DNA from 3 places in the Cellulosilyticum sp. I15G10I2 genome. Region 3 is predicted to be linked to each of the others. Evidence: riboswitches for the same ligand, from Rfam matches in the RefSeq annotation. Region 3 holds a riboswitch; each other region holds the start of a gene.
The links. Region 3 has a riboswitch for cyclic di-GMP ahead of BN3326_RS04425 (LytR/AlgR family response regulator transcription factor). Riboswitches for the same ligand answer to the same signal wherever they lie in the genome.
Positions count from the first base shown of each region.

Region 1: it holds a riboswitch for cyclic di-GMP, as region 3 does, so the genes downstream of both, BN3326_RS05195 (hypothetical protein) here and BN3326_RS04425 (LytR/AlgR family response regulator transcription factor) in region 3, are expected to answer to the same signal.
Region 2: it holds a riboswitch for cyclic di-GMP, as region 3 does, so the genes downstream of both, BN3326_RS09685 (EAL domain-containing protein) here and BN3326_RS04425 (LytR/AlgR family response regulator transcription factor) in region 3, are expected to answer to the same signal.

Region 1 covers NZ_FMMP01000006.1:1,055,475-1,062,645, reverse strand. Annotated here, with positions in the region: gene BN3326_RS05220 (molybdopterin-binding protein) at 1-59, shown strand, start outside; gene BN3326_RS05215 (hypothetical protein) at 81-473, opposite strand; gene BN3326_RS05210 (site-2 protease family protein) at 647-1,288, shown strand; gene BN3326_RS05205 (bacteriohemerythrin) at 1,429-1,827, shown strand; gene BN3326_RS05200 (YddF family protein) at 1,838-2,176, shown strand; cyclic di-GMP riboswitch class I at 2,215-2,302, shown strand; gene BN3326_RS05195 (hypothetical protein) at 2,348-3,247, shown strand; gene BN3326_RS05190 (DUF4870 domain-containing protein) at 3,732-4,088, shown strand; gene BN3326_RS05185 (DUF1576 domain-containing protein) at 4,238-5,521, shown strand; gene BN3326_RS05180 (hypothetical protein) at 5,523-5,867, shown strand; gene BN3326_RS05175 (FeoA family protein) at 6,007-6,252, opposite strand; gene BN3326_RS05170 (desulfoferrodoxin family protein) at 6,581-6,967, shown strand; gene rbr (rubrerythrin) at 6,992-7,171, shown strand, end outside.
Region 2 covers NZ_FMMP01000009.1:234,210-241,380, reverse strand. Annotated here, with positions in the region: gene BN3326_RS09710 (carbohydrate ABC transporter permease) at 1-173, shown strand, start outside; gene BN3326_RS09705 (sensor histidine kinase) at 334-1,908, shown strand; gene BN3326_RS09700 (GyrI-like domain-containing protein) at 2,068-2,517, opposite strand; gene BN3326_RS09695 (helix-turn-helix transcriptional regulator) at 2,591-3,562, opposite strand; gene BN3326_RS09690 (SDR family oxidoreductase) at 3,622-4,641, opposite strand; cyclic di-GMP riboswitch class I at 4,863-4,947, shown strand; gene BN3326_RS09685 (EAL domain-containing protein) at 5,062-7,171, shown strand, end outside.
Region 3 covers NZ_FMMP01000006.1:894,049-901,219, reverse strand. Annotated here, with positions in the region: gene BN3326_RS04450 (hypothetical protein) at 1-330, shown strand, start outside; gene BN3326_RS04445 (DUF6809 family protein) at 884-1,177, opposite strand; gene BN3326_RS04440 (helix-turn-helix domain-containing protein) at 1,306-1,545, shown strand; gene BN3326_RS04435 (replication-relaxation family protein) at 1,884-3,005, opposite strand; gene BN3326_RS04430 (hypothetical protein) at 3,954-4,172, shown strand; gene BN3326_RS22505 (hypothetical protein) at 4,237-4,362, shown strand; cyclic di-GMP riboswitch class I at 4,829-4,920, shown strand; gene BN3326_RS04425 (LytR/AlgR family response regulator transcription factor) at 5,125-5,832, shown strand; gene BN3326_RS04420 (sensor histidine kinase) at 5,847-7,171, shown strand, end outside.

The DNA.
Region 1 (7,171 bases), 160 kb from region 3:
TGTGTTTATCTTGTGAAATATGTACCTATCCACATTGTGGATTTGGAAAAGGCATGTAAGGCGCCTAATAATAAATAAGACTACGTTCGTTTGCTAAACTCATTTTTACATTTTGGGCAAATAATACGAATATTGCCTCGGCCCTTTGGTACCCGTAAGGTTTGCCCACAGGCCGCACATTTATAGTATCTGTAGGTTTTCATATCTTTTAGTCGGTTTAATTGCTTAGAGTACTTAGTTTTTAAGGGTGTCCAAAACTTTAAAAAGTATAAGTTTTCTTTTTGCCGCTTAGAATAGTTTTTAGAGAGTATCCTAAAATAAGCGAGCATAATACCTGGGTAAGCAAATAAAGATAAAAGAGAGAGACTTAGTAGCGATGATAAAAGAGATAGACATAAGGAAACTATTATAAGTGCAATTGAAAGTTGATCCATACCATATCTGCCATACATCCATTTTCTTAACCAATTCATAAATTAAATTTTCCTTTCTAAAAGTATTATAGTCAGAGTAGCAGCTTAAATTATATGCCTATTTTTTAGTTTAAGCAATAGCTCCTTAAGTTATTAAATTTGTATTTGTACTTGGATTTAGTCTATAATACTAGTAAGTGGTTAATAAGCATCTAGAGAAGGAGCGTAGTTATATGGATTTTATTAAAGAGTTAATTTATACTATACCAGCAATACTAATCGCCATATCTATGCATGAATTTGCGCATGGCTATATGTCATATCGATTGGGAGACCCCACGCCCAAGTACCACGGAAGGCTTTCACTTAACCCTTTGCAGCATTTAGATCCTATGGGAACACTTTGTCTTTTAATCTTTCATTTTGGTTGGGCCAAACCCGTCAGGGTCAATCCGCATTATTATCAAAATAAAAAAAGAGGAATGGTTATGGTGGCAATGGCAGGCCCCATTATGAATTTTGGCATTGCATTTATCGCTACTATTGCTATGGGAATCATTTTAAAAGTGACAGGGGGGCAAGCCGGCTTAAGTATACAGTATATATTTCGATTTTTCAGCTATTTAACAATAATTAATATTGGATTGGGCGTTTTTAACTTAATACCGGTACCACCATTAGATGGGTCCAAGGTATTAGGTGCTATTTTGCCAGAAGATAAATATTTTAAGTATATGCAATATGAAAGATATGGGCATATTATTTTAATTATTTTAATTATGTTTAATTTGTTAGACTTACCTTTGAGAATGATGAGAAGCGGCCTAAACAGCTGGATGTGGGCAATAGTTCAGCTTATTTTTCAGCTTAGTTAAAAAAATTTAAAATGATCCCAATTCTCTGTTCTATATTGCAAAATGATTGTCTATTCTTGGCAAATAAGAATACATATGATATATTTAAAGTAATTAAGGAGAAATAGTGTTTATAAAAATTGATTGGGGGTAAAATAAGTATGTTAGTATGGAAAGATGAATATGCAATTGGTGTAGATATAATTGATGCACAACACAAGCATCTCTTTGAAATAGGGAATGATGCCTATCGTTTATTGCGAGATGATTTTTGCACAGACAAGTACGATGGGGTTATTCGTATTATTCAGGACTTGAGTGAGTATACAAAATTTCATTTTAAGACAGAAGAGGAATATATGCTTAGTATTAAGTATAATAGATATTTCAGTCAGAAAGTAGAACATGATGATTTTATACAAAAAATCGAGGAAATAAATTTTGATGAAATAGATGAGGATCCTAAAAAATACATAGAAGATATTTTAGCATTTGTTTTTGAATGGGTACTCGAGCATATACTGCAAAAAGACAAGCTCATCAAATCAGAATCTATTTAGGAGGTATAAATTGAAAGAAGACATAAAATTACCTGTTGTATTATTTAATGGAACAGTTGCAACGACCAATGGTATTTACTCAATAAAAGACATAGACGTGACGAGCGCTAGGAACTATATAGACCAGTTAGGGTTTATTTCAGCTATTGGACATGAAGCAACAGCAGAGATTATGTCAGAGCTCATAGGACAAGAAGTCCCCATGAATAGAATTCAATTTTATCAGCAAGTAGGGCAATTAGCTATTGTTTTTAAGCTTAAAGAAAGACCGCCGGAAGGCGTTGTACTAGAAAAAGAAGAAATTAAACATATTGGCTATTGTTTAAAGGTGATGGAGCGACTACAATGAACTAAATTAAAACATGATTGATAAACATAATTATTGAGTGATGAAAAGGGCAAATTTGCCGAAAGGCAAAGACGCAAAACTATGGGCCTAAGCAGTAATAGACTGTATGGCTGCCAGGTTGCCAAAGCTCCTTCTAGGAGATGAGGAACTTTTCTAGGAGGAGGAAGCTATATGTGTCATTTAAAGGGCTGGATTATTTTGATTTTAAGTTTTAGCCTAATCATGCCATCAAATATTACTGCAGCTATGCGTAATACTAAACTATTAAAAGCCCAGCAGAATGCCACGTGGTTATGGCATACAGAACAGATTGTCCAAAACCCTGATCAAATTATAGCTTTCTTATTAAAGCAAAATATTAATCAGTTATACCTTCAAGTGGATTATGACTTAGAACTAGAGCAGTATAAGTCATTTATAAAAAAAGCATCTAATGAGGGGATCGAGATTCATGCGTTAGAAGGAGCACCAGAATGGGTATCTGATAAAGGTGAGGTGTCCCAGAACTTATTTTTTAATTGGCTTACTAAGTATCAAGAAGATGCAGAGGCAGATGAAAAATTTAAGGGGGTACATTTAGATATTGAGCCTTATTTAAATCTAACGTATTGTATAGATAAAAATATGATTTTGGAAAGATATCAGAAGTTGCTGCTAGATGCAGCTAACAGATGTAGTGTCATAAATTTAAAATTAGCTGTAGATATCCCCTTTTGGTTTGATGAAGTAGTTTATGCTACGCAATATGGCGAGGGAATATTAGCAGAGTGGATAATAAATCATATAAAGTATGTTGTTATTATGGCATATAGAGATACAGCTTGGGGAGAAAATGGTATTATAAAACTTGTTAGTAATGAAATAGAATATGCTAAGGCATATGGCTGTATGATTACTATTGCGGTTGAAACGCAGCAGTCTTGCGAAGGTGATTTTGTTAGTTTTTATGAAGAAGGTCAAAGCTGTATGAATAATGAGCTAAGTTTAGTCTATAAGCATTATAAAGACAGTTCAAGTTTTGATGGGTTTGCAGTGCATCACATAATGAGCTGGATGCATCTCAAAATATAAAAGTCAGTACATCCCAAACTTCAGTTTAGGATGTACTGACTTTTATATTTTACGTTGTACTTCCTATATAACTTACTTATAATATATAGAGACTACATAACGAAAGAGGTTAACAATGAGGATGTTATTTAGTTTTTACAGTGGCGATAGATTTTTCAATATCACGTATAGTTGCATTGCCATAGATTCTAATAAGTAGTTGTATTTGTTTTAAAACTTCATTAATATTACCTGCGACACTCACGGCTTGCCCCTCCTTGCATAGGTAGTGATTATTTTATTAAGGCTATTAATTTCTAGAATGGCGGAATAATATGTCATATATTGGTGTTAATAAGTGCATTATAACACACATAGAACATATGTTCTATAGTTTTTTAAAAATAAAATTAAATTATTATAAAATGAAGAGCAAAAGCAATAATATATCTTTAATTCTTTTCATATGAATATATATTAGAAAGTATTATGAGGAGGGGTAAAAATGAGTGAGCAAGAAAATAAATCAAATCAAACGGAAGTAATACAGGATATATTTGAAGTAGAGGATATTGAAAAAAATAAAGTAATTGCCGGATTAGCCTATTTTATATTCTTCTTACCACTTATAGTATGTCCAGATTCAGCTTTTGGCAAGTTTCATGCGAACCAAGGACTCTTATTATTTATAGTTAGCATAGCAGGCAATATAATTTTTACACTTATTCCATTTGTTGGGTGGATTATACTGCCTTTTTTTGGAATTTTTATAATGGTTTTAGTGATTATGGGACTTATAAATGGTTTGCAGGGGAAGGCAAAAGAATTGCCGATCATTGGTAAATACCGTATTATAAAATAAAAGAGATAAAGGCGAAATGTAAATAATTATGGAGAATCTTGAAAAAAAGTATAAAATCAATTAAAATAATAAGTAAGAAAAATCTATTAGAGAGGCAAATGAAAAAATATAAAAAGTACTTTGATGACATTATTTTATGAGGTGGAAAGTTGATATTAGCGAATAATATACAAGAAAAAGAAATTAGAAAAGAACATGTCTTATCTATTTTATTAGTGTTTCCTATTACCTTCTTATTATTTGGATTATTAAATACTATCTATTTAAAAGAAGATGGGATTTTGCTAATACATGGTTTGAGGAACATTATGACCTCTCCTACCATTTTAATTACAGACTTTTTAGAAATCGGTGGGATCGGTGCATCTTTTATTAACTCAGCGTTAATTGGTTTTATTAATTTATTTCTACTTAAACACTACAAGATGAAAATAAATGGCCTTTTGATAGCAGCTTTTATGACGGTACTCGGTTTTTCGTTTTTTGGTAAGAATATTTTCAACATTTTACCAATCTACTTAGGTGGCTATTTATATGCCTTCCATCAAAAAATTTCAATGAAAGATATTCTTTTAGCGATTATGTTTAGTACTTCGATGGCGCCTATTGTCAGTGAGATAAGTTTTGCGCCGATTTTTCTAAAACCTTACGGTTTAATTTTAGGTATATCAGTAGGGGTTTTAATAGGATTTATTATCGTGCCCCTGTCTTCTCATATGTTAAGGTTTCATGATGGATTTAATCTTTATAATATCGGATTTACATCTGGTATTGTAGGGACTGTTTTTACAAGTATTCTTAGAAGCTTTAAAAAAGAAATTATGCCGGTCAGTATTTTGTACTTAGAGTACAACGCCTATATTATAGGGGTGTTGACAGTGCTATTTATTTATTTAATTATTGCAGGTAGAATTATCAATAAAGAAGTTTTGAGTAAATACAAAGATATTTTTAAATATAGAGGGCGGATTGTAACTGATTTCACGCAACAGTTAGGATACGGCGTAACGTTTGTTAATATGGGGGCGATGGGCCTTCTATCTTTATTGTATGTGATTGTTGTTGGGGGCATTGTAAATGGACCAGTACTTGCAGGGATTTTTACTGTAGTAGGATTTGCAGCCTTTGGCAAACATCCAAAGAACTGTTTTCCAATTGTATTTGGGGTTGTTATAGCGGCTATATTAATGGGACATGAATTATCAGCGACTGGCATTATTATATCGGTATTGTTTTCAACTACTATTGCTCCAATAGCTGGAACATATGGTGTTAAAATAGGTATATTAGCTGGAATGCTTCACTTAGCATTAGTTACCAATATTGGAGTCGTACATGGAGGCATTAATCTTTATAATAACGGCTTTTCAGGAGGCTTGGTAGCAGGCTTTTTAATACCTATTATTGATGCGTTTAAAAAGGGAGAGATGTAGTATGCGACATGAGACAAAAAAGATATCTAGAATTGTGGATGAACTTGCAACATTATTTTTAAAAAAGGATACAAATGAAGTTGACTTTAAAATAAAAAGAGAACCGCATCAAACGATTATTGAAATTATAGATTATAGAACACATTTTGATGAGGTGTATATCAATCAATTGCGAGAAACGCTTAATATTCAAAGGCAATGGGAGATTGAAGAATATTATTGGCAGCTTACAGGCGAAACAGATTATGATGAAGAGCTTACTTTAGTGGGTGCTATGATTGATGAAGCTACTGTAGAAAAAAAAGATGGAAATCTCTATATGAAACTGATAAGACACAATAAATAGCATGAATAAAATAAAGTTGATATAAAAAAAGTTAGTTAAGGGATCAAGAGATGGTCTTAACTAACTTTTTTATTGCTATAAACCCCAGGGTTGCATACTTATATAAAAGGCTAATTCTTAAAAGATCAATAGATAGTATCTATTTTTCAAGTGTTTTTACTAAGATCATTGAGGCTACCTCAGCACGCAGAGCAATAACAGCACCTCTAATAAGATAAGCGATCGGATCACCAGATGGGCTTTTTTGTAATGGCTCTATTATAGTATCATGAATGATACCTAAATCTAACATTCTCCTTCTTATAAGCCCATTGGCAATAAGTTTTGTAACTTTGCATTTTTCTCCTGGATGTACAGAATTGAGTGGTACATGATAGTTATTCATCTATAATTCAACCCCTATTAATAAACTTATTATGCCATAAAAATAATAAACAGATCAATATTAAGAAAAGTTTCTCTCTACTAAAATATGTCGAATATACGAGGCATGTTACATATTAGATAAAATATGTATTAAGTATCTAAAAATTAGTCTATACGGAATATTTATTTCATATAATGACAAGGGCGTTAATATAGGCGTATTTAATAAAAGAGTTTTCATGAAATAATTGACAAATTTTATTCTATAATATAAAATTTTAATTAATAGTCATTATTAGTAATGGCTATTTACCTAAAATTTAAAAGTGATTCTAGGAGGGATTATTATGTGTGACCAACAAAAATTTTTTATCTGTAATCATTGTAAGAATCTAGTAGGTATGATCAAAGATGCAGGCGTAAGTATGGTCTGTTGTGGAGAGAAAATGCAAGAGCTTACAGCTAATACAGTGGAAGCATCAACTGAAAAACATATTCCAGTTGTAACTGTACAAGACAATACGGTAACTGTTGAAATTGGCAGTGTAGCACATCCTATGCTAGAAGAGCATCATATTGCTTGGGTTTATCTTCAAACTGAAAAAGGTGGGCAGCGTAAAGCGCTGGCCATAGGAGAAAATCCTCGCGTAACATTTCAACTTTCTGATGATAAGCCCGTAACAGCTTTTGCATATTGCAATTTGCATGGGTTATGGAAATCAGATATTTTCTAAAAAATTATAAAGGAGTGTAATAAGATGAGTAATTTAAAAGGTACAAAAACAGAAGCAAACTTAATGGCGGCATTTGCAGGAGAATCACAAGCAAGAAATAAATATACATATTTTGCTTCAAAGGCTAAAAAAGAAGGTTTTGAACAAATAGCAAAACTTTTTGAAGAAACAGCTAATAATGAAAAAGAGCACGCTAAAATTTGG
Region 2 (7,171 bases), on a different contig from region 3:
AGGAGTACAAGACACTTACAGTAGGCATTATGGGAATGGTTGGACAATATGCAACGCGATGGGGAGAACTAGGGGCAGGGTTGGTTATAGCTACCATTCCAACCGTTTTAATCTATATTTCCATGAGTAAGCAAGTTCAAAAGAGCTTTACAACAGGGGCATTAAAAGGTTAATGCATGTAAGATTGAAGAAAAAAGAGGCGAAGCAGCTTTTGAAAAACAAAAACTGCCTCGCTTTTTGTCATGTCGCCAAAAGTCGCCAACAAAAATTGTATGAAAAATATATATATTATGATAATATGAAATAAAATGAATTATATAAAGGGGCAATAGAATGCAAAGATCTTGTTTTTTCTTTTATACACTCATAATAATTTTATATTTGGTACCTTTTGTTCCTGTATCAGTTAAAGTGATTTCAGGGATTGTTTTTATAATGATCTGCAGTTCAAAAATGAGTTTAAAAGGTGATATGATTAATGCTGCATTGTGTGGAATCTTAGGTTTTATTATCCTTTTTTTAAATAGAGATATAGGTTATAAAAAAGCAATAATAAATGCATTTTTGGTGGCTGCGTCATATTATATTTTTGCATTTTATTTTGGAAATTTTGCACAAACGATTGAGAATAAAAATCGTGAACTTGAAAATGAGATAGAAAAAAGAAAAAAAGCAGAAGAGGAATTAAAGAAAGAAATGATACTATTTAAAGGACTGATGGATACAATACCAAGCCCTATTTTTTTTAAGGATGTGGATCTTAAATACATAGCGTATAATCGCGCTTTTAAAGATGCTGTAGGCGTAAAGAGTGATGAAGCCATAGGAAAAACAGTTTATCATATAGCAGAACCACAACTTGCGAGTAGGTATGAGAAGATGGACTTAGAGGTTCTGAGGGCACAGGGCACTCAGACCTATGAAGACATTGTTAAGTTTCCTGATGGCAGTTCAAGAAGCATTATCTTTAATAAGGCTGTTTTTACTGATGGTAATGAAGTGCCAAGCGGCATAGTTGGCGTGATGACGGATATTACAGATGAAAAAGAAGCATGTAAACTGAAAGAAAGTATATTTGAGAGTAAGCAAATGATGGAAAAGCTGTTGGAGCATGATAAGATGAAAACAGAATTTTTTTCTAATATTTCTCATGAACTTCGAACACCGCTTAATGTCATTTTGGGGACTGTACAATTAATGGATCTCTATACGCGTGATGAAGAATACAGTAATAACCAGTTGAAGGTTGTACGAAGTATAGGGACTATGAGACAGAATTGTTATAGATTATTAAAGCTTGTAAACAACCTTATAGATATTTCTAAGATTGATGCCAAGGCTTTTGAACTGCGTCTTAAGAACTGCAATATAATAAGTGTTGTTGAAGAAATTACTTTGTCGGTATCTGATTACATTGAAAATAAAGGAATAAAGCTAGTATTTGATACAGATGTAGAAGAGCAAGTAATGGCTTGTGATGATGAAAAGATAGAAAGGATTCTACTGAATTTACTTTCTAATGCTATTAAATTCACGCCAAAGGGCGGGGTGATATTTGTAAATCTCCATAAGAAGGATAACGGCATATGCATTAAAGTGCAGGATACAGGTATCGGTATCCCAGAAGATAAACAAAAGAAGATTTTTGAAAGATTTTATCAAGTTGAGGAAATGTTAACAAGAAAAAGCGAGGGGAGCGGCATAGGTCTCAGTCTTGTGAAGGCTCTTGTTGAGATGCATGGCGGGACAATAACACTTATAAGCCAGGTGGGAGTCGGAACAAAATTTATAATTAATCTGCCTTTCAAAACCATTGAAGACAATGAGATACACCATACTACCACTACAAAACAGGATCATATTGAACGTATCAGCGTAGAGTTTTCAGATATTTATTCTGTTAGGTGAGATCCTCGAAATCAGTGGAGTCTTATAATTGGTGGTTGGTATTTTCTGTTATTTAATGAGACATAACTTATAAAGTGTTATATGAGTATTTTTCCTTTAGTTATTAAACTAGCAAGGAGGCATATAAAACGCATCCTTGCTTTTCTTATATATAGAGTATTATTTAATTGGAATATAGATATCAAATACCCCATTACTCATATATCTTTCATCGTATAGTTCAAACTGAGGTCTTAGGTCTAATTCATACGTTGAAGAGGGCAGCCAATTGGTAAAAATATTATGATAAAATGTTCCTAAATCTTTTAGAGCACCACTATAAGTGTACATAAGGTATTTACCGGCTGGAACAACTTTGGTCACCATATCTTCTGGGATATCCAGAAAATTATCTACTTCTGCACAAGCCGTATAGTGAAACTGGCACTTAGAATCTGTTTCACCATCACAGATGCCATAACACAGCATAGATTTACTTATTTGTTTGATATCTTTGTAGCGTTTATTAAAGGTCTCCCATAGACTAGGGATTTCCCCGTTTGTGTTATTGCCAAAGTAGGTGAGGCCTACAGCCTTAAATCCTTCGCTATTTACTATTTTTCCTTCCATAATGCATATCTCCCTTCGGTTATTTGATAATTCAATTATATCAAATAATCCCTGCCAATAGGATGTCAGGGATTTATATCACTTTATATAGGTTTAAGATTTTATTTGCTTTTTGGAAGATATATGCTCTAAGTTCTGGGGGTTCTAATACCTCAATCCTATCACTTAAAGGAAAGATAACACTGCAGGCGGTTTTAAAACTTAGCATATCTATATCATAAATCCATTGATTTTCTAATTGAAGAGATGAACATACGTTAAAGCCTTCAAGAAGCTTATTTTTCTCCTCAACACATTTGATTTTTACAGGATATGCATATTGTTTTAGTATACTAGAGGGGTGTTTTACAAACTCTTTTTTGCTGCTTTCCCAAAAAGTTTCTAAGGAAAATTGTTCAGGCATACTATAAATCTCATCTAGAACTTCGAGATGTTCTATCCTGCTGCACTTAAAAACTCTAATCTCATTTTTGGCCTCACAAAAAGCGACCACATACCACTCAGCGTTTTTTACCACTGCACCATAAGGCCTTAAAATTCTTTCAGATACTTCGCCGCTATATTTTTTATAGTATACTTTTAGCTTTTTTAAATGAAGTATTGATTTTTGAATAATGTCTAAATATTTATTTTCAATTTTTTTGCCCCACCAAGGGTCTGAGTCAATAAAAAATCTTTCTTTAGCTTTGGCAATTTCTTCTCTATGTTCTTCTGATATGCTATTTTCAAGTTTAATAAGGGCATTTTTTAATTGAGATGCTGCATGGGTATCCTTCTCTGGCTGGATGCCCATGCTTGAAAGTAAAAGGTTAAAGACATCTCCGCTTCCTAAGACGTTTGAATTTATTTTATAGCCCTCCATAAAAGTATATCCGCCATTAGGACCTAAAATAGATACAATTGGCATGCCTGATTCGCATAATATATCAATATCTCTATAGATAGTTCTTTCAGAAGTTTCAAGTATTTTAGCTAAATTTCCAGCGTTCATAATGCCCCTTGAATCGAGCAACATAATAATACCTAGAAGTCTATGAAGTCTCATAAGTTCACACTCCTATCTTAACTTCAACGTATATAATCTTTATTCACATTCATTATATATTATTGATTTATTTCATTGATTGCATTATTCAGTGTAAAGATGACTCGGTCACACCATCTATCGAATGCGGGGTCTGAGGTTTGGTATTTTGGATGTTCTAAAATGTATTTAACGGTTTGTTTGATACCTTGATCGAAACGTGTTACAGCTGTAAAACCTGGGACGAGGCGTTTTAATTTGCTGTTATCAAATACAACAGAGTTGGCCTTATCACCTATTAGGCCTCCATGATAATCCTGGTCGCTGCAAGCATCTAGAAAGGAGGAAGCAATATGAACGGCATTTAACTTTACCCCTAAAGCATCAGCAACAACTTGATAAATTTGATTCCAAGTTAATGTTTCGTCGGAGGTAATCTGTACAGCTTCTCCAATGGCATGTATATTACCCATTAACCCCACAAAGCCTTTGGCGAAATCACTATTATGTGTCATTGTCCATAAAGAGGTACCATCACCATGAATAATTACAGGTTTGCCTTCTAACATACGCCGCGCAACTTGCCAGCTTCCCTTGGTCCCTTGAACACCAAGGGGGATAGAGCGGTTACCATAGGTATGGCTTGGTCTGATAATAGTAATAGGAAAACCCCTCTCACGATACATTTTCATAAGATAATCCTCACAAGCGATCTTATTTCTGGAGTATTCCCAATACGGATTAGAAAGAGGCGTGCCTTCTGTGATTCTATAATCAGAAAGTGGTTTTTGATAAATAGATGCAGAACTTATAAAAATAAATTGCTTGGTTCTGCTTTGAAACAAGCGATAATCTCTTTCTAATTGCTCAGGCAAAAATGCAATAAAATCTGCTACAACATCAAAATCAAGTCCCTCAAGTAGCTGTGCTGCCTTTTCTTCATCATTGATATCACAAGTAACAAATTTAACCTTATCATTTTTGATTTCTTCTGAATGATTGGCACGATTAAGTAAGTAGAGTTCCCAGCCGAGTTCAATTAATAATTTAGAAATTGCAAGGCTTATTGTGCCTGTTCCGCCGATTAATAATGCTTTCATTGATTATCATCCTTTCATTTGTATAAGAGTATTTTAACTTATACCACAGTTACCATAAAAGTTAAATATATTTAAATTTTAAACCAGTATTAAGCTTACTATAAACCCTATAGTATAGGCTAAGTCAAGTGTTTTCTATTAGTTTTAATGAGGTACTGGCACTTTAGTTATTTAGTTATTGTAATTTACTATAAAAGTATTATAATATTTATAATATATGATGATAAAATAGGCAAACTTATCGAAAGGTAGGGACGCAAAGCTACAAGTCTAAGGTGGAAGAACTATGATGGTTGAGTTGCAAAGTGTGTAATATTAGTTGTACTTACTAATATTTAAAGTTGTGGCTATTTGCAGGCTACAGCTTTTTTGCTTTTTAGGATACTCTGGCTATAAAATACATCTAAAGGAGAGGGCGATATGGCTATGTGGAAAAAAGATATATTAAAAGTTCTTTTAGATGATACAGAAAAACAGGAAGTAAAAACAAAATTTAACCAGCTAAAAGAGAATGTTATTTATGGACAGCAGCTTTGTCACATTGGAAGCTGGACCCATGATCTGCAAAAGGATGAGATTTTTTTCACAGATGAGGTTTATGATATTATGGGGTGTACGCCCCAAGATTTTGATGGTAAACTTGAGAGTTTTTATTTATATATACAAGGGGATGATCTGCAGAGGGTAAAACAAGCAGCAGAGGGTGCTTTAACAGGCAAAGAATATGATATAGAATATCGTATTGTGACGCCGGGTGGAATAGAAAAGTATGTGCATGAAAAAACGAAAGTATTATGTGATGAACAGAATACCCCCATTAAGATGATTGGTATTATACAGGATATTACAAAACAGAAACTGATAGAGAATGAGTTAAAGACATTTGGGGATAATCTGAATCAAGCACAAAAAGTAGCCGGGGTTGGAAGTTGGAAATATGATGTGATAGAGGATCAGATTTATTGGTCAGAGGAGCTGTATCGAATCTATAATATTCAACCATTAGCATTTAAAAAAGACTATGATAGTATTCTCAAATTGATTCACCCTAAAGATCAAGTAAAAGTAGAAAATGCAGTAAAGGATTGTCTAAATGGAAAAAGTTATGAAATTGAGTACCGTATTCCGCAGTCTGATGGACCAGAAAAAATTGTTATTTCTAGGGGGGAACCTCTATTTGGCGAAGGGGATCAAGTTATAAGTATTGTAGGAACGTTACAGGATATAACAGAAAAGAAACAGTTAGAAGAAAAACTGGAAAAAAGTTATAAAAGCCTTGCAAGAGCACAGCATCTAGCACAAATGGGCAGCTGGGAAATGGACGTGGTTCGTGGTAAGATCTATTGGTCTGATGAAACCTATCATATTTATGGTATAACGCCCGGGCAATTTGACGGAACTTTTGAAGGGGCCCTGAACTTTATTCATCCAGACGACAGAGGTATGATACAAAGTAATTTAGAAGAAAGTTTAAAGAACCCCTCACAGGAATATTTCTCGAGTATGGCATTTCGGATTATTAAACCTGATGGTGACGTAAGGAATTTACACAATTTAATTGAGGCGATACGAGATACGGATGGCAGGTTAATTTATGTTTATGGTACAGTTCAGGACATTACAGAAAAAATAAACATGGAAAAAAAGATGGTGCATATTGCAACCCATGATGAATTAACAAACCTCCCTAATCGTTCTTATTTTAAAAAACATATTCAATATTTATGTGAGGATGCCAAGAAAAACTTCTATACATTTGTAATCATGATGTTAGATATTGATGGTTTCAAATACATTAATGATGCAGTAGGTTATCAGCTTGCAGATAAGTTAATTGTTCAAATAACAGAGCGGTTAAAAGCTTTTTTAGGTGAACAGGCATTTATTGCACGTTACTCGGGGGATCAGTTTGCTGTTATTGTATCAAATTTAGAGAGTATAGCAGCATATGAGAATGTTGCTAAAAACATTATTCAGTTATTTTCCCATTCTTTTGAGATAGATACGTATGAACTAAATGTTACGATGAGTGTAGGTATAAGTACGTATATTTATGATGAACAAGATACTGATTCGCTTATAAAATATGCCAACATTGCACTGCTTCGTGCAAAAGAACAGGGCAAGAATAGGTATACTTTCTATTCTCATGATATGGATATACAAAACTACAAAGACTTTACCCTGAGAAATGATTTGTGTAAAGCGATACAAAAGAACCAGCTAAGAGTGTATTATCAGCCCCAAGTTAACTTGCAAACAAGTGAAATTACCTCAGCAGAAGCATTGATTCGTTGGGAACATCCAACTTGGGGGATTGTGTCATCCGATGAGTTTATTGCTATAGCAGAAGAGGCAGGGTTTATTGTTGATATAGGCAAATGGATATTAAGAGAGGTATGTCGTACTTATAAAAGCTGGATAAGTGGAGGTTTTCCAGCTATAAAAATAGCCATTAATTATTCCAGTGTCCAATTTTATGAAAAAGATTTTGTAGAGCATATTAAAGTCATAATCGATGAATTTAAAT
Region 3 (7,171 bases):
ATTCCAGTCTATTATTGTATGGGTATAGCAAATGGAGGATCCTGTGCATGGAATATCATAAAATTAAAAAATGATTTTTATAATGTGAATTTGCTTTGGAATGATTCTGTTGGAGAAAAGTATAAGACGGAAGCTTACTTATATTTTAATATTCCAGACACGGAGTTTAATAAAGAACATAAAAGAACAGGATTATCTGTGAATCTCCCTCTGTGTAATGGAACTGATATCTTATATGAATCAGTATTTAGTGAGAGTGCTATGGCAAATATACTTTCTACCTACGGATTATTAGAAATAGATATTTTACAGCCTAAGGGAATACTATAAGTATTGTGAAAAGGCATTGACAAAGGTAGGTGTAGGCCCGAGCAGCTTGAGGATGGTGTTAGTTAGCAGAAAAAGGCTTTTTGATGCAATATATGAGGATGTCAGTAGGAAAGGTTATATGGACGCGTCATTTTAAATCAGGATACAAATCTTACAGCTCAAAATTAAAACGCTTGGATCATCAAAAGTAAACTAAACAACTTTTTTAGGGTGTCGATTTCGGTAGTTTACACTAATAGATCTTTAAGAGCATCTAGAATGTTTTCAGCTTATTGAATATCACACATCTCTATAAGGCATGCAATGATAAATTTCTTTTGGTCACTCATTTCTCTCTTTTTTTTTGCCATAATAAAAAGATACTATGACATTTAAATTTTATCATAGAAGGCTGTATTTTGCAGACCTTGTTTCACAGGCTCGTTTTATGATAAGCAAATACTGGTGTATAAGTGTACTTATATACCAGTATTTTTGTAATTATCCGTTAGATACTTATAGCATTTATGTACTGACATTGATATAGCGGCTGATATAGCCGCAAGTATAGTGCTTAATCTTCACCACGAATAAGATTTTCTTTACCCGTCAATACTTCAATTAAGAGAGTAGCTCCAAGCTTAAAGCCATATACAAATGAGGCTGTAGCTTCCATAGAACTAGATTCACTACGTAAATTCAGTAGTGCCTCCAAATCTCTGAAATCATTTTCAGAAAGTTTATTTTTCAACTTTTCCATAGCTTCTGAGATTTGTTTATTTAATGGACGAAACGCGGAATCGTTTGAAATAATTAACCCATCCGGAAATATGTTGCCATTATACAGTTCTTCTAAAAGGGTTTTCATATTTTTGTCTCCTTTCAATTCTTGGAATATGTTTACTGTTTAATGTAAATAATTCAATTCTTTTATTTGACATCAGAAATAGTTTAGCGAATTATTCGCTAAACTATAATTGTTTTGAGGTGACATTTATGTATGAAAGAATAAGAAATTTGAGAGAAGACAAAGATCTAACTCAAACTCAAGTCGCAAAATACCTTAACTGCAGCCAAAGGATTTACAGTAATTATGAACGTGGAGAGGTAGATATCCCTACTGGCATATTAATCAAAATAGCAGATTTACACAATACAAGTACTGATTATATTTTAAATAGGACGAATAAAAAAGAACCCTATCCTCAAGGTTATAAGCTAAAAATAAAAGACTAAATATTAGTGACGCTAATATTTAGTCTTTTATTACAGTATTAGCTAAAAAATACCAGTTCTGCTAAAGAGAATTAAAGCCTTACAGTACAAAAAATACTTACAGTGTAAAACATCTTAGTGTAGCTCAATTTATATTCATCTTCGGCTATCTCTGTCAGTGCATATGTATAGAGTAATTCATATATATTAAGTAGGCTGGGACAATGGGGAAATACAGTTGCTATAATAAAAATACGTTTTATCAGATAAAAGTATAGATAGTATATGGAGAAACTCATTGTTTTCGAGGCTTTAAAATGTTTGATGCGGACACGGAGTTTTACCAATAGTTTTAAGTGTTATGTACTAAAATACTCTATTAGATTATCAATTGACATTGCATGAATATTAGATTTACTGTATTTAAAAGATGTTTTAATGGAAGTGAACATTAACTGAAAAGCTTCTAAAGAACTATCATAGAGCATTAAATATACAATATTATACTGAGGATATACCTGATTAAATGCCACTTTAAAATTATCGAATAAAAATGCATTATAAAAGCAAGACATTCTATTAGCTATAAAATAATGAATACAAAATACGGTTTCTTCCTTGACTATTATAAAATCAAATTTTTGGGAAATATATATATCTTCAATTTTACCGAACTTACTAACGCTTATTTTTTCAATAGATTTTAGTTGCATATAGATAATACTTATCTTATTATTAAAATATTTTAATACTTCAATAAGTGTATCTTCAGTACCAATATAAGCATCAAAATTGTCCTTGAACATATCAAGCATATATATAGTAAGAATTTCGCCAAAAAGTTTTGCTCTTTTCTCTGGATATTTTGAGTTAATTATAAAAAATAGAGCCATATTTTCTGAGAAGTGGTTTGAAAAAAAGTGACGATATTGCGCTATTTTGTTTTCAAGTTTTTTCTTGCGTTCTGTATCCATATCTTGTTCTAAGAAAAGTTCAAAGGAATTAGTTATTAAACAGGCATCAGGCATCAGTCTGTATTTTGTTTCAAATCCTTTATTCATTATATGGCTGTAATTAGAATTAATAGCTTTAGCTTTTATAATAAAATCGATCAGCTTAAGCTGATGAGGTAGAAGTACAGGATGTTTTTTCAATTCACAGGCTCTATAATAATTTCTTTTTAATTTACCAGTTTTTGCATCTGTAATATCAGGCACTATCTTGAAATGAGATCTATACTCTTTAATACCCAATTGTTTGAGAAAATATACTTTGCGCCCATCCTTAATGACCACCGCTTCCAAATAATCCTTATTACATAAATATGATAAACGTTTTCTCATATATTCAGAACTATTAATTTTTCCATTTTCACCATGTTTGAAAAATAAATCGTAAACCTGATCCCACGATAAGCATTCATACTTATAAATACCTTCTAATACAAGAAAATCCCGAGGCATTAGCTTAATCTTAGACATTATTTTCTTCCCCCTATAATCAGCATCTTAATAATATTATAAGTGTTTATTTATATCCTTTCCACTCAGTTTAATGAGACACAGTTATGAATATTAAACAACTTGATCAATTATTTATTAATAGCATAGATGTTCAACTCAGCACTCAATATGGTATATAATGAATTCTTTTATGAGTTAATATTCGATATTATTGAAGGCTCGAATATTAAGATATGATTATAAAGGATACGGCAGTGCCTAAGGAGTTTGCGCAACAAACAAATATATTAACACTGTATTTATCCGTAATTTCTGATTATCTCATGATAGTAATCCAATTAAGGTAATTTATAATCTATTATTCAAATATTTATCTAAAGTTAAAAACTGATATGTTAAAGAAAAAGTAGCTGTCAATCACCCATTAAAATTTTACTAATCTTCAGATATTACTCACTAAAACACTTCACACTTCATATAGCTGTTTTTACATAAGTGATGGAACAGTTATGATAAAAAATAGAATTAAAAGATTTGGTAGATAAAAATGCAGTAGAAGGTAAATTTGGCGAAGGAAAAAGAAGGTATGGATCAGGGCTTACTTCTTTCTAGCTTAAAAATATATCTAAGTGTTAAATTAGGGCGATTTTTATAGCAATAGCCTTGAGCCATAAGCTTAGAGATCTTTTATTTGAAATACTAAAAATGGTATTGATGATAGAAAAGTAGGAAAAATCGGCAAACATATAATATTAGCTACTTGCTGAGTAGCCTCTAAGTAGTTATTGAATGGAGTGTATAATAAAATACTACATCGTAATACAAAATTCTTGACTCATGTATTGTTTTGTATTACAATGTAATTAACAGCAATACAGTATGTGATCAGCGATAAAAATATAATCCGCTAGAACCTTTTAAGCTCTTGAAATGAATTGAAAATAACAGCATCTAGGAGAGTTATACATGAATAATGAAAGTGGAAAAGATAAAATGCAATTCTCAGTAAGATTAAAGAAAGGGGTGCATCCATTAGTTATAGAATTTGCAAATAAGCAAACCAACTTTACAGACACCGTTTTATATTTAATAGAAAAAGAAATAGCGGAAAATGGTGTTAGAAATCTACAAGAACACATACCTGCTGTTAGAAATTTCCTTGATAACAGGACAAAAGATAATTAAATAAAATAAGCGTACAAACTAAAACTACTTAAAAATTCTAATATAAAAAAAGGAGATGAATAAAATGAAAGTACATACTAAAGAAAAGAAAGAATTTTCCATGCAAATGAGACAATTAGTAATTATTGATAGAGCCCTAATGGTTTTTTCCACCATTGGTGGACTCGTACTGGGGTTTGCACTAAAATAGGAAATAATAGTATTTAAATAAAAGATGGGGCTGTCGCATCAGCGACAGCCCCATCTTTTGTTTTTTGCTTCTTTTCTAGGTTAGTTCATTTTGCGCAAAGATCTATAGGCTAAAAAACCGCATTAGTATTTTAGCAGAAACTCATAAGGTAGATAGCTTTGAAGAAAATTAGTTTTTTAGAACAGGAGTGAAATTAATTATTTATTGTAAGAAGACCGTAATTGTAAAACTACTTAACGGATTTCTGCTCTGAAAAATAACGGATTATAAACATAAAACTCTAAGATCTATGATAAGATTTTAGAGTTTTTTATTATATTTAGCTTATCCATTGCAGCTATTAAGTATTATATTAATAAAATAAGCAAGAGTATTATTAAGAAAGATAAAAAAATATGTATGTGACAAGATTCTGCAATCTTTTTTGTGGCAATGTGGTAAAATAGTTAATATGTTACAACTAAATAAATTAACAGGGCAAACTTGTTGAAAGATAGGGATGCAAAGCCACGGGTCTAAAGTGAGTACTAATATCGTTATGATAGCCAGGTTGCCGAATTAGGTTAACTTTAGGCCCACTAGTTCTATTTATAATAGAATTATAATGGACTTTTATTGCCTATATAGGTGGTATATTACCTTATCATAGCAGTATTATGATTCACAATCTTTAGAACGACAATGTCTTTAAGAAATATATGGTAAGTCTTTGTTTGGAGTTTATGAAAGGAAGAGATAGATTTGTTACCAGTTAAGATTATAATGGCAGATGATGAACGTGGAATATTGTTATTAATTCGTTCAATTCTTAGTGAACTTGAGGGTGCTCTGGTTGTAGGAATAGCAGAAAATGCTAATGATGCAATAGGACTTGTTAAAGACCAAAATCCTGATCTGGCTTTCTTGGATATCGGGTTACCTGATATGACAGGGATTGAGTTAGCTGATAAATTGAGAGAAATAAAGCCGGATTTGGCTATAGTATTTATCACCGCACATCAAGAATACTCTCTTGATGCTTTTAAACTTTACGCTTTTGATTATATTTTAAAACCCATTGATGAGGAACGGGTAAAATCAACTTTTCGTTATATTTGCCAAATGCTAAAAATGTCCAAGAAGAACTATTTGAATTCTGAGGCATCTATAATTTCTCTAAACTTTGGCAATGAGCAAGTTTTTGTGAAACCTAGTGAGATTTTATACATTGAGAAAGCAGGACGTCATACTTTTGTTTGCTGTGTCAATGGAAAATTTAAAACGCGGAAAACATTGCAGGAGTTAGAACAACGCTTAGGAGCAACGTTTTTTCGCTCCCATAAATCATATATTATTAATACTAGAGAAATTGAACGAATAATTACTTGCACCAATTATTATCAGATAAAATTTAAAAATGGTGAAGATACAGCTTTTCTTAGTCGTGATCGCCATAATATGCTTGTGGAGTATTTAAATAATAATATTTAAGAGGGGGGATGAGGATGGATTTTATGCCACTGATACCTTTTTTAGGCGTATCTATTCCTGAGAGTTTAATTATATACTATATGGTATTGACTATACTAAGAAAAAAAGAATCTTGGTTATTTGTTATAGCTCTTTCACTGGTAACGTCCTTGTTTTCATATATTATCCGTTCAATACCAATAGTTTTTGGTATTCATTCCATTCTACAGATAATACTAATGATCATTTTTCTAAATCTTTTTCTGAAGTTATCTTGGCGTGTTGCGGTGGTTGTCATAATACTGACAAGTGTGGTATTAGGATTATCAGAAGGGATCTTCGTCCCTTTTCTAGCCTGGTTTTTTTCATTTGATCTACAACAAGTTATCTCAGATTCCTGGCTTCGAATACTGTTTACATTGCCACATTTGCTTTTCCTGACAGCTTTAACCCATATTTTCAATCAACGTCAGTGGAGGTTACCATTGATTTCACGGCTGATGGAAGTAAATAGCGGCGCAGTTGGAGGGACAGAAAGACAATTTTTTAGCCAAACATACCTGCTTGTCCTATGCCTTGTACAAATTTTAATGTTGATATTACTGAAAATCAGTTTTTACATTTATACCTCTGGTGTTTATCCTAGCCTTACCCTTGACACTCTAGTGGCAATTAGTATTCTCGTTTTAATGATTGCTGTCTTAGCCAGTATTTTTGTAACCAGTTACTTATTAAAGGTTACAGAACGTGAAGCTAGGTTAACAACGGAATTACATCATATAAAGGAAAAGCATAATCTGAATTTGCGATTACAGGTTGTGCGACATGATTTTTATAATCATCTTACGTCTATCTATGGATATCTAAAGGCAGGTCACTATATGCAAGCTGAAACCTATATCCAAAACTTATATACAACTATTCGCCATATACATAGTCTTATAAAACTTGATCCTCCAGAATTGGCCGCTCTGCTGAGTGTAAAACAAGAGGAAGCTAAGGCTAGAGGGGTAGATTTTCATTGGGAAGTAAATATTGAAGGTAGTAATCTTCCACTATCCCCAGAAGAGCTCACTCATTTAGTTTGTAACCTATTGGATAATGCCATGGAAGCAGCAAAAGCAGACTGTTTTCCAAAGGTGGAATTGACTATTGTAAGCAGTATGATGGGGTTAGATCTGAAGGTATCTAATAATGGTAAACCCATTACTCAGGATGTAAGGAATAATATCTTTACACCAGGTTATACAACTAAAAATAAAAATCAGCATAGTGGATTGGGGCTATATATAATTAAGCAAATCACTGATCGTCATAATGGTCATTTAGAATTAAAAGAACCCGAAAACTATCCGGGCGT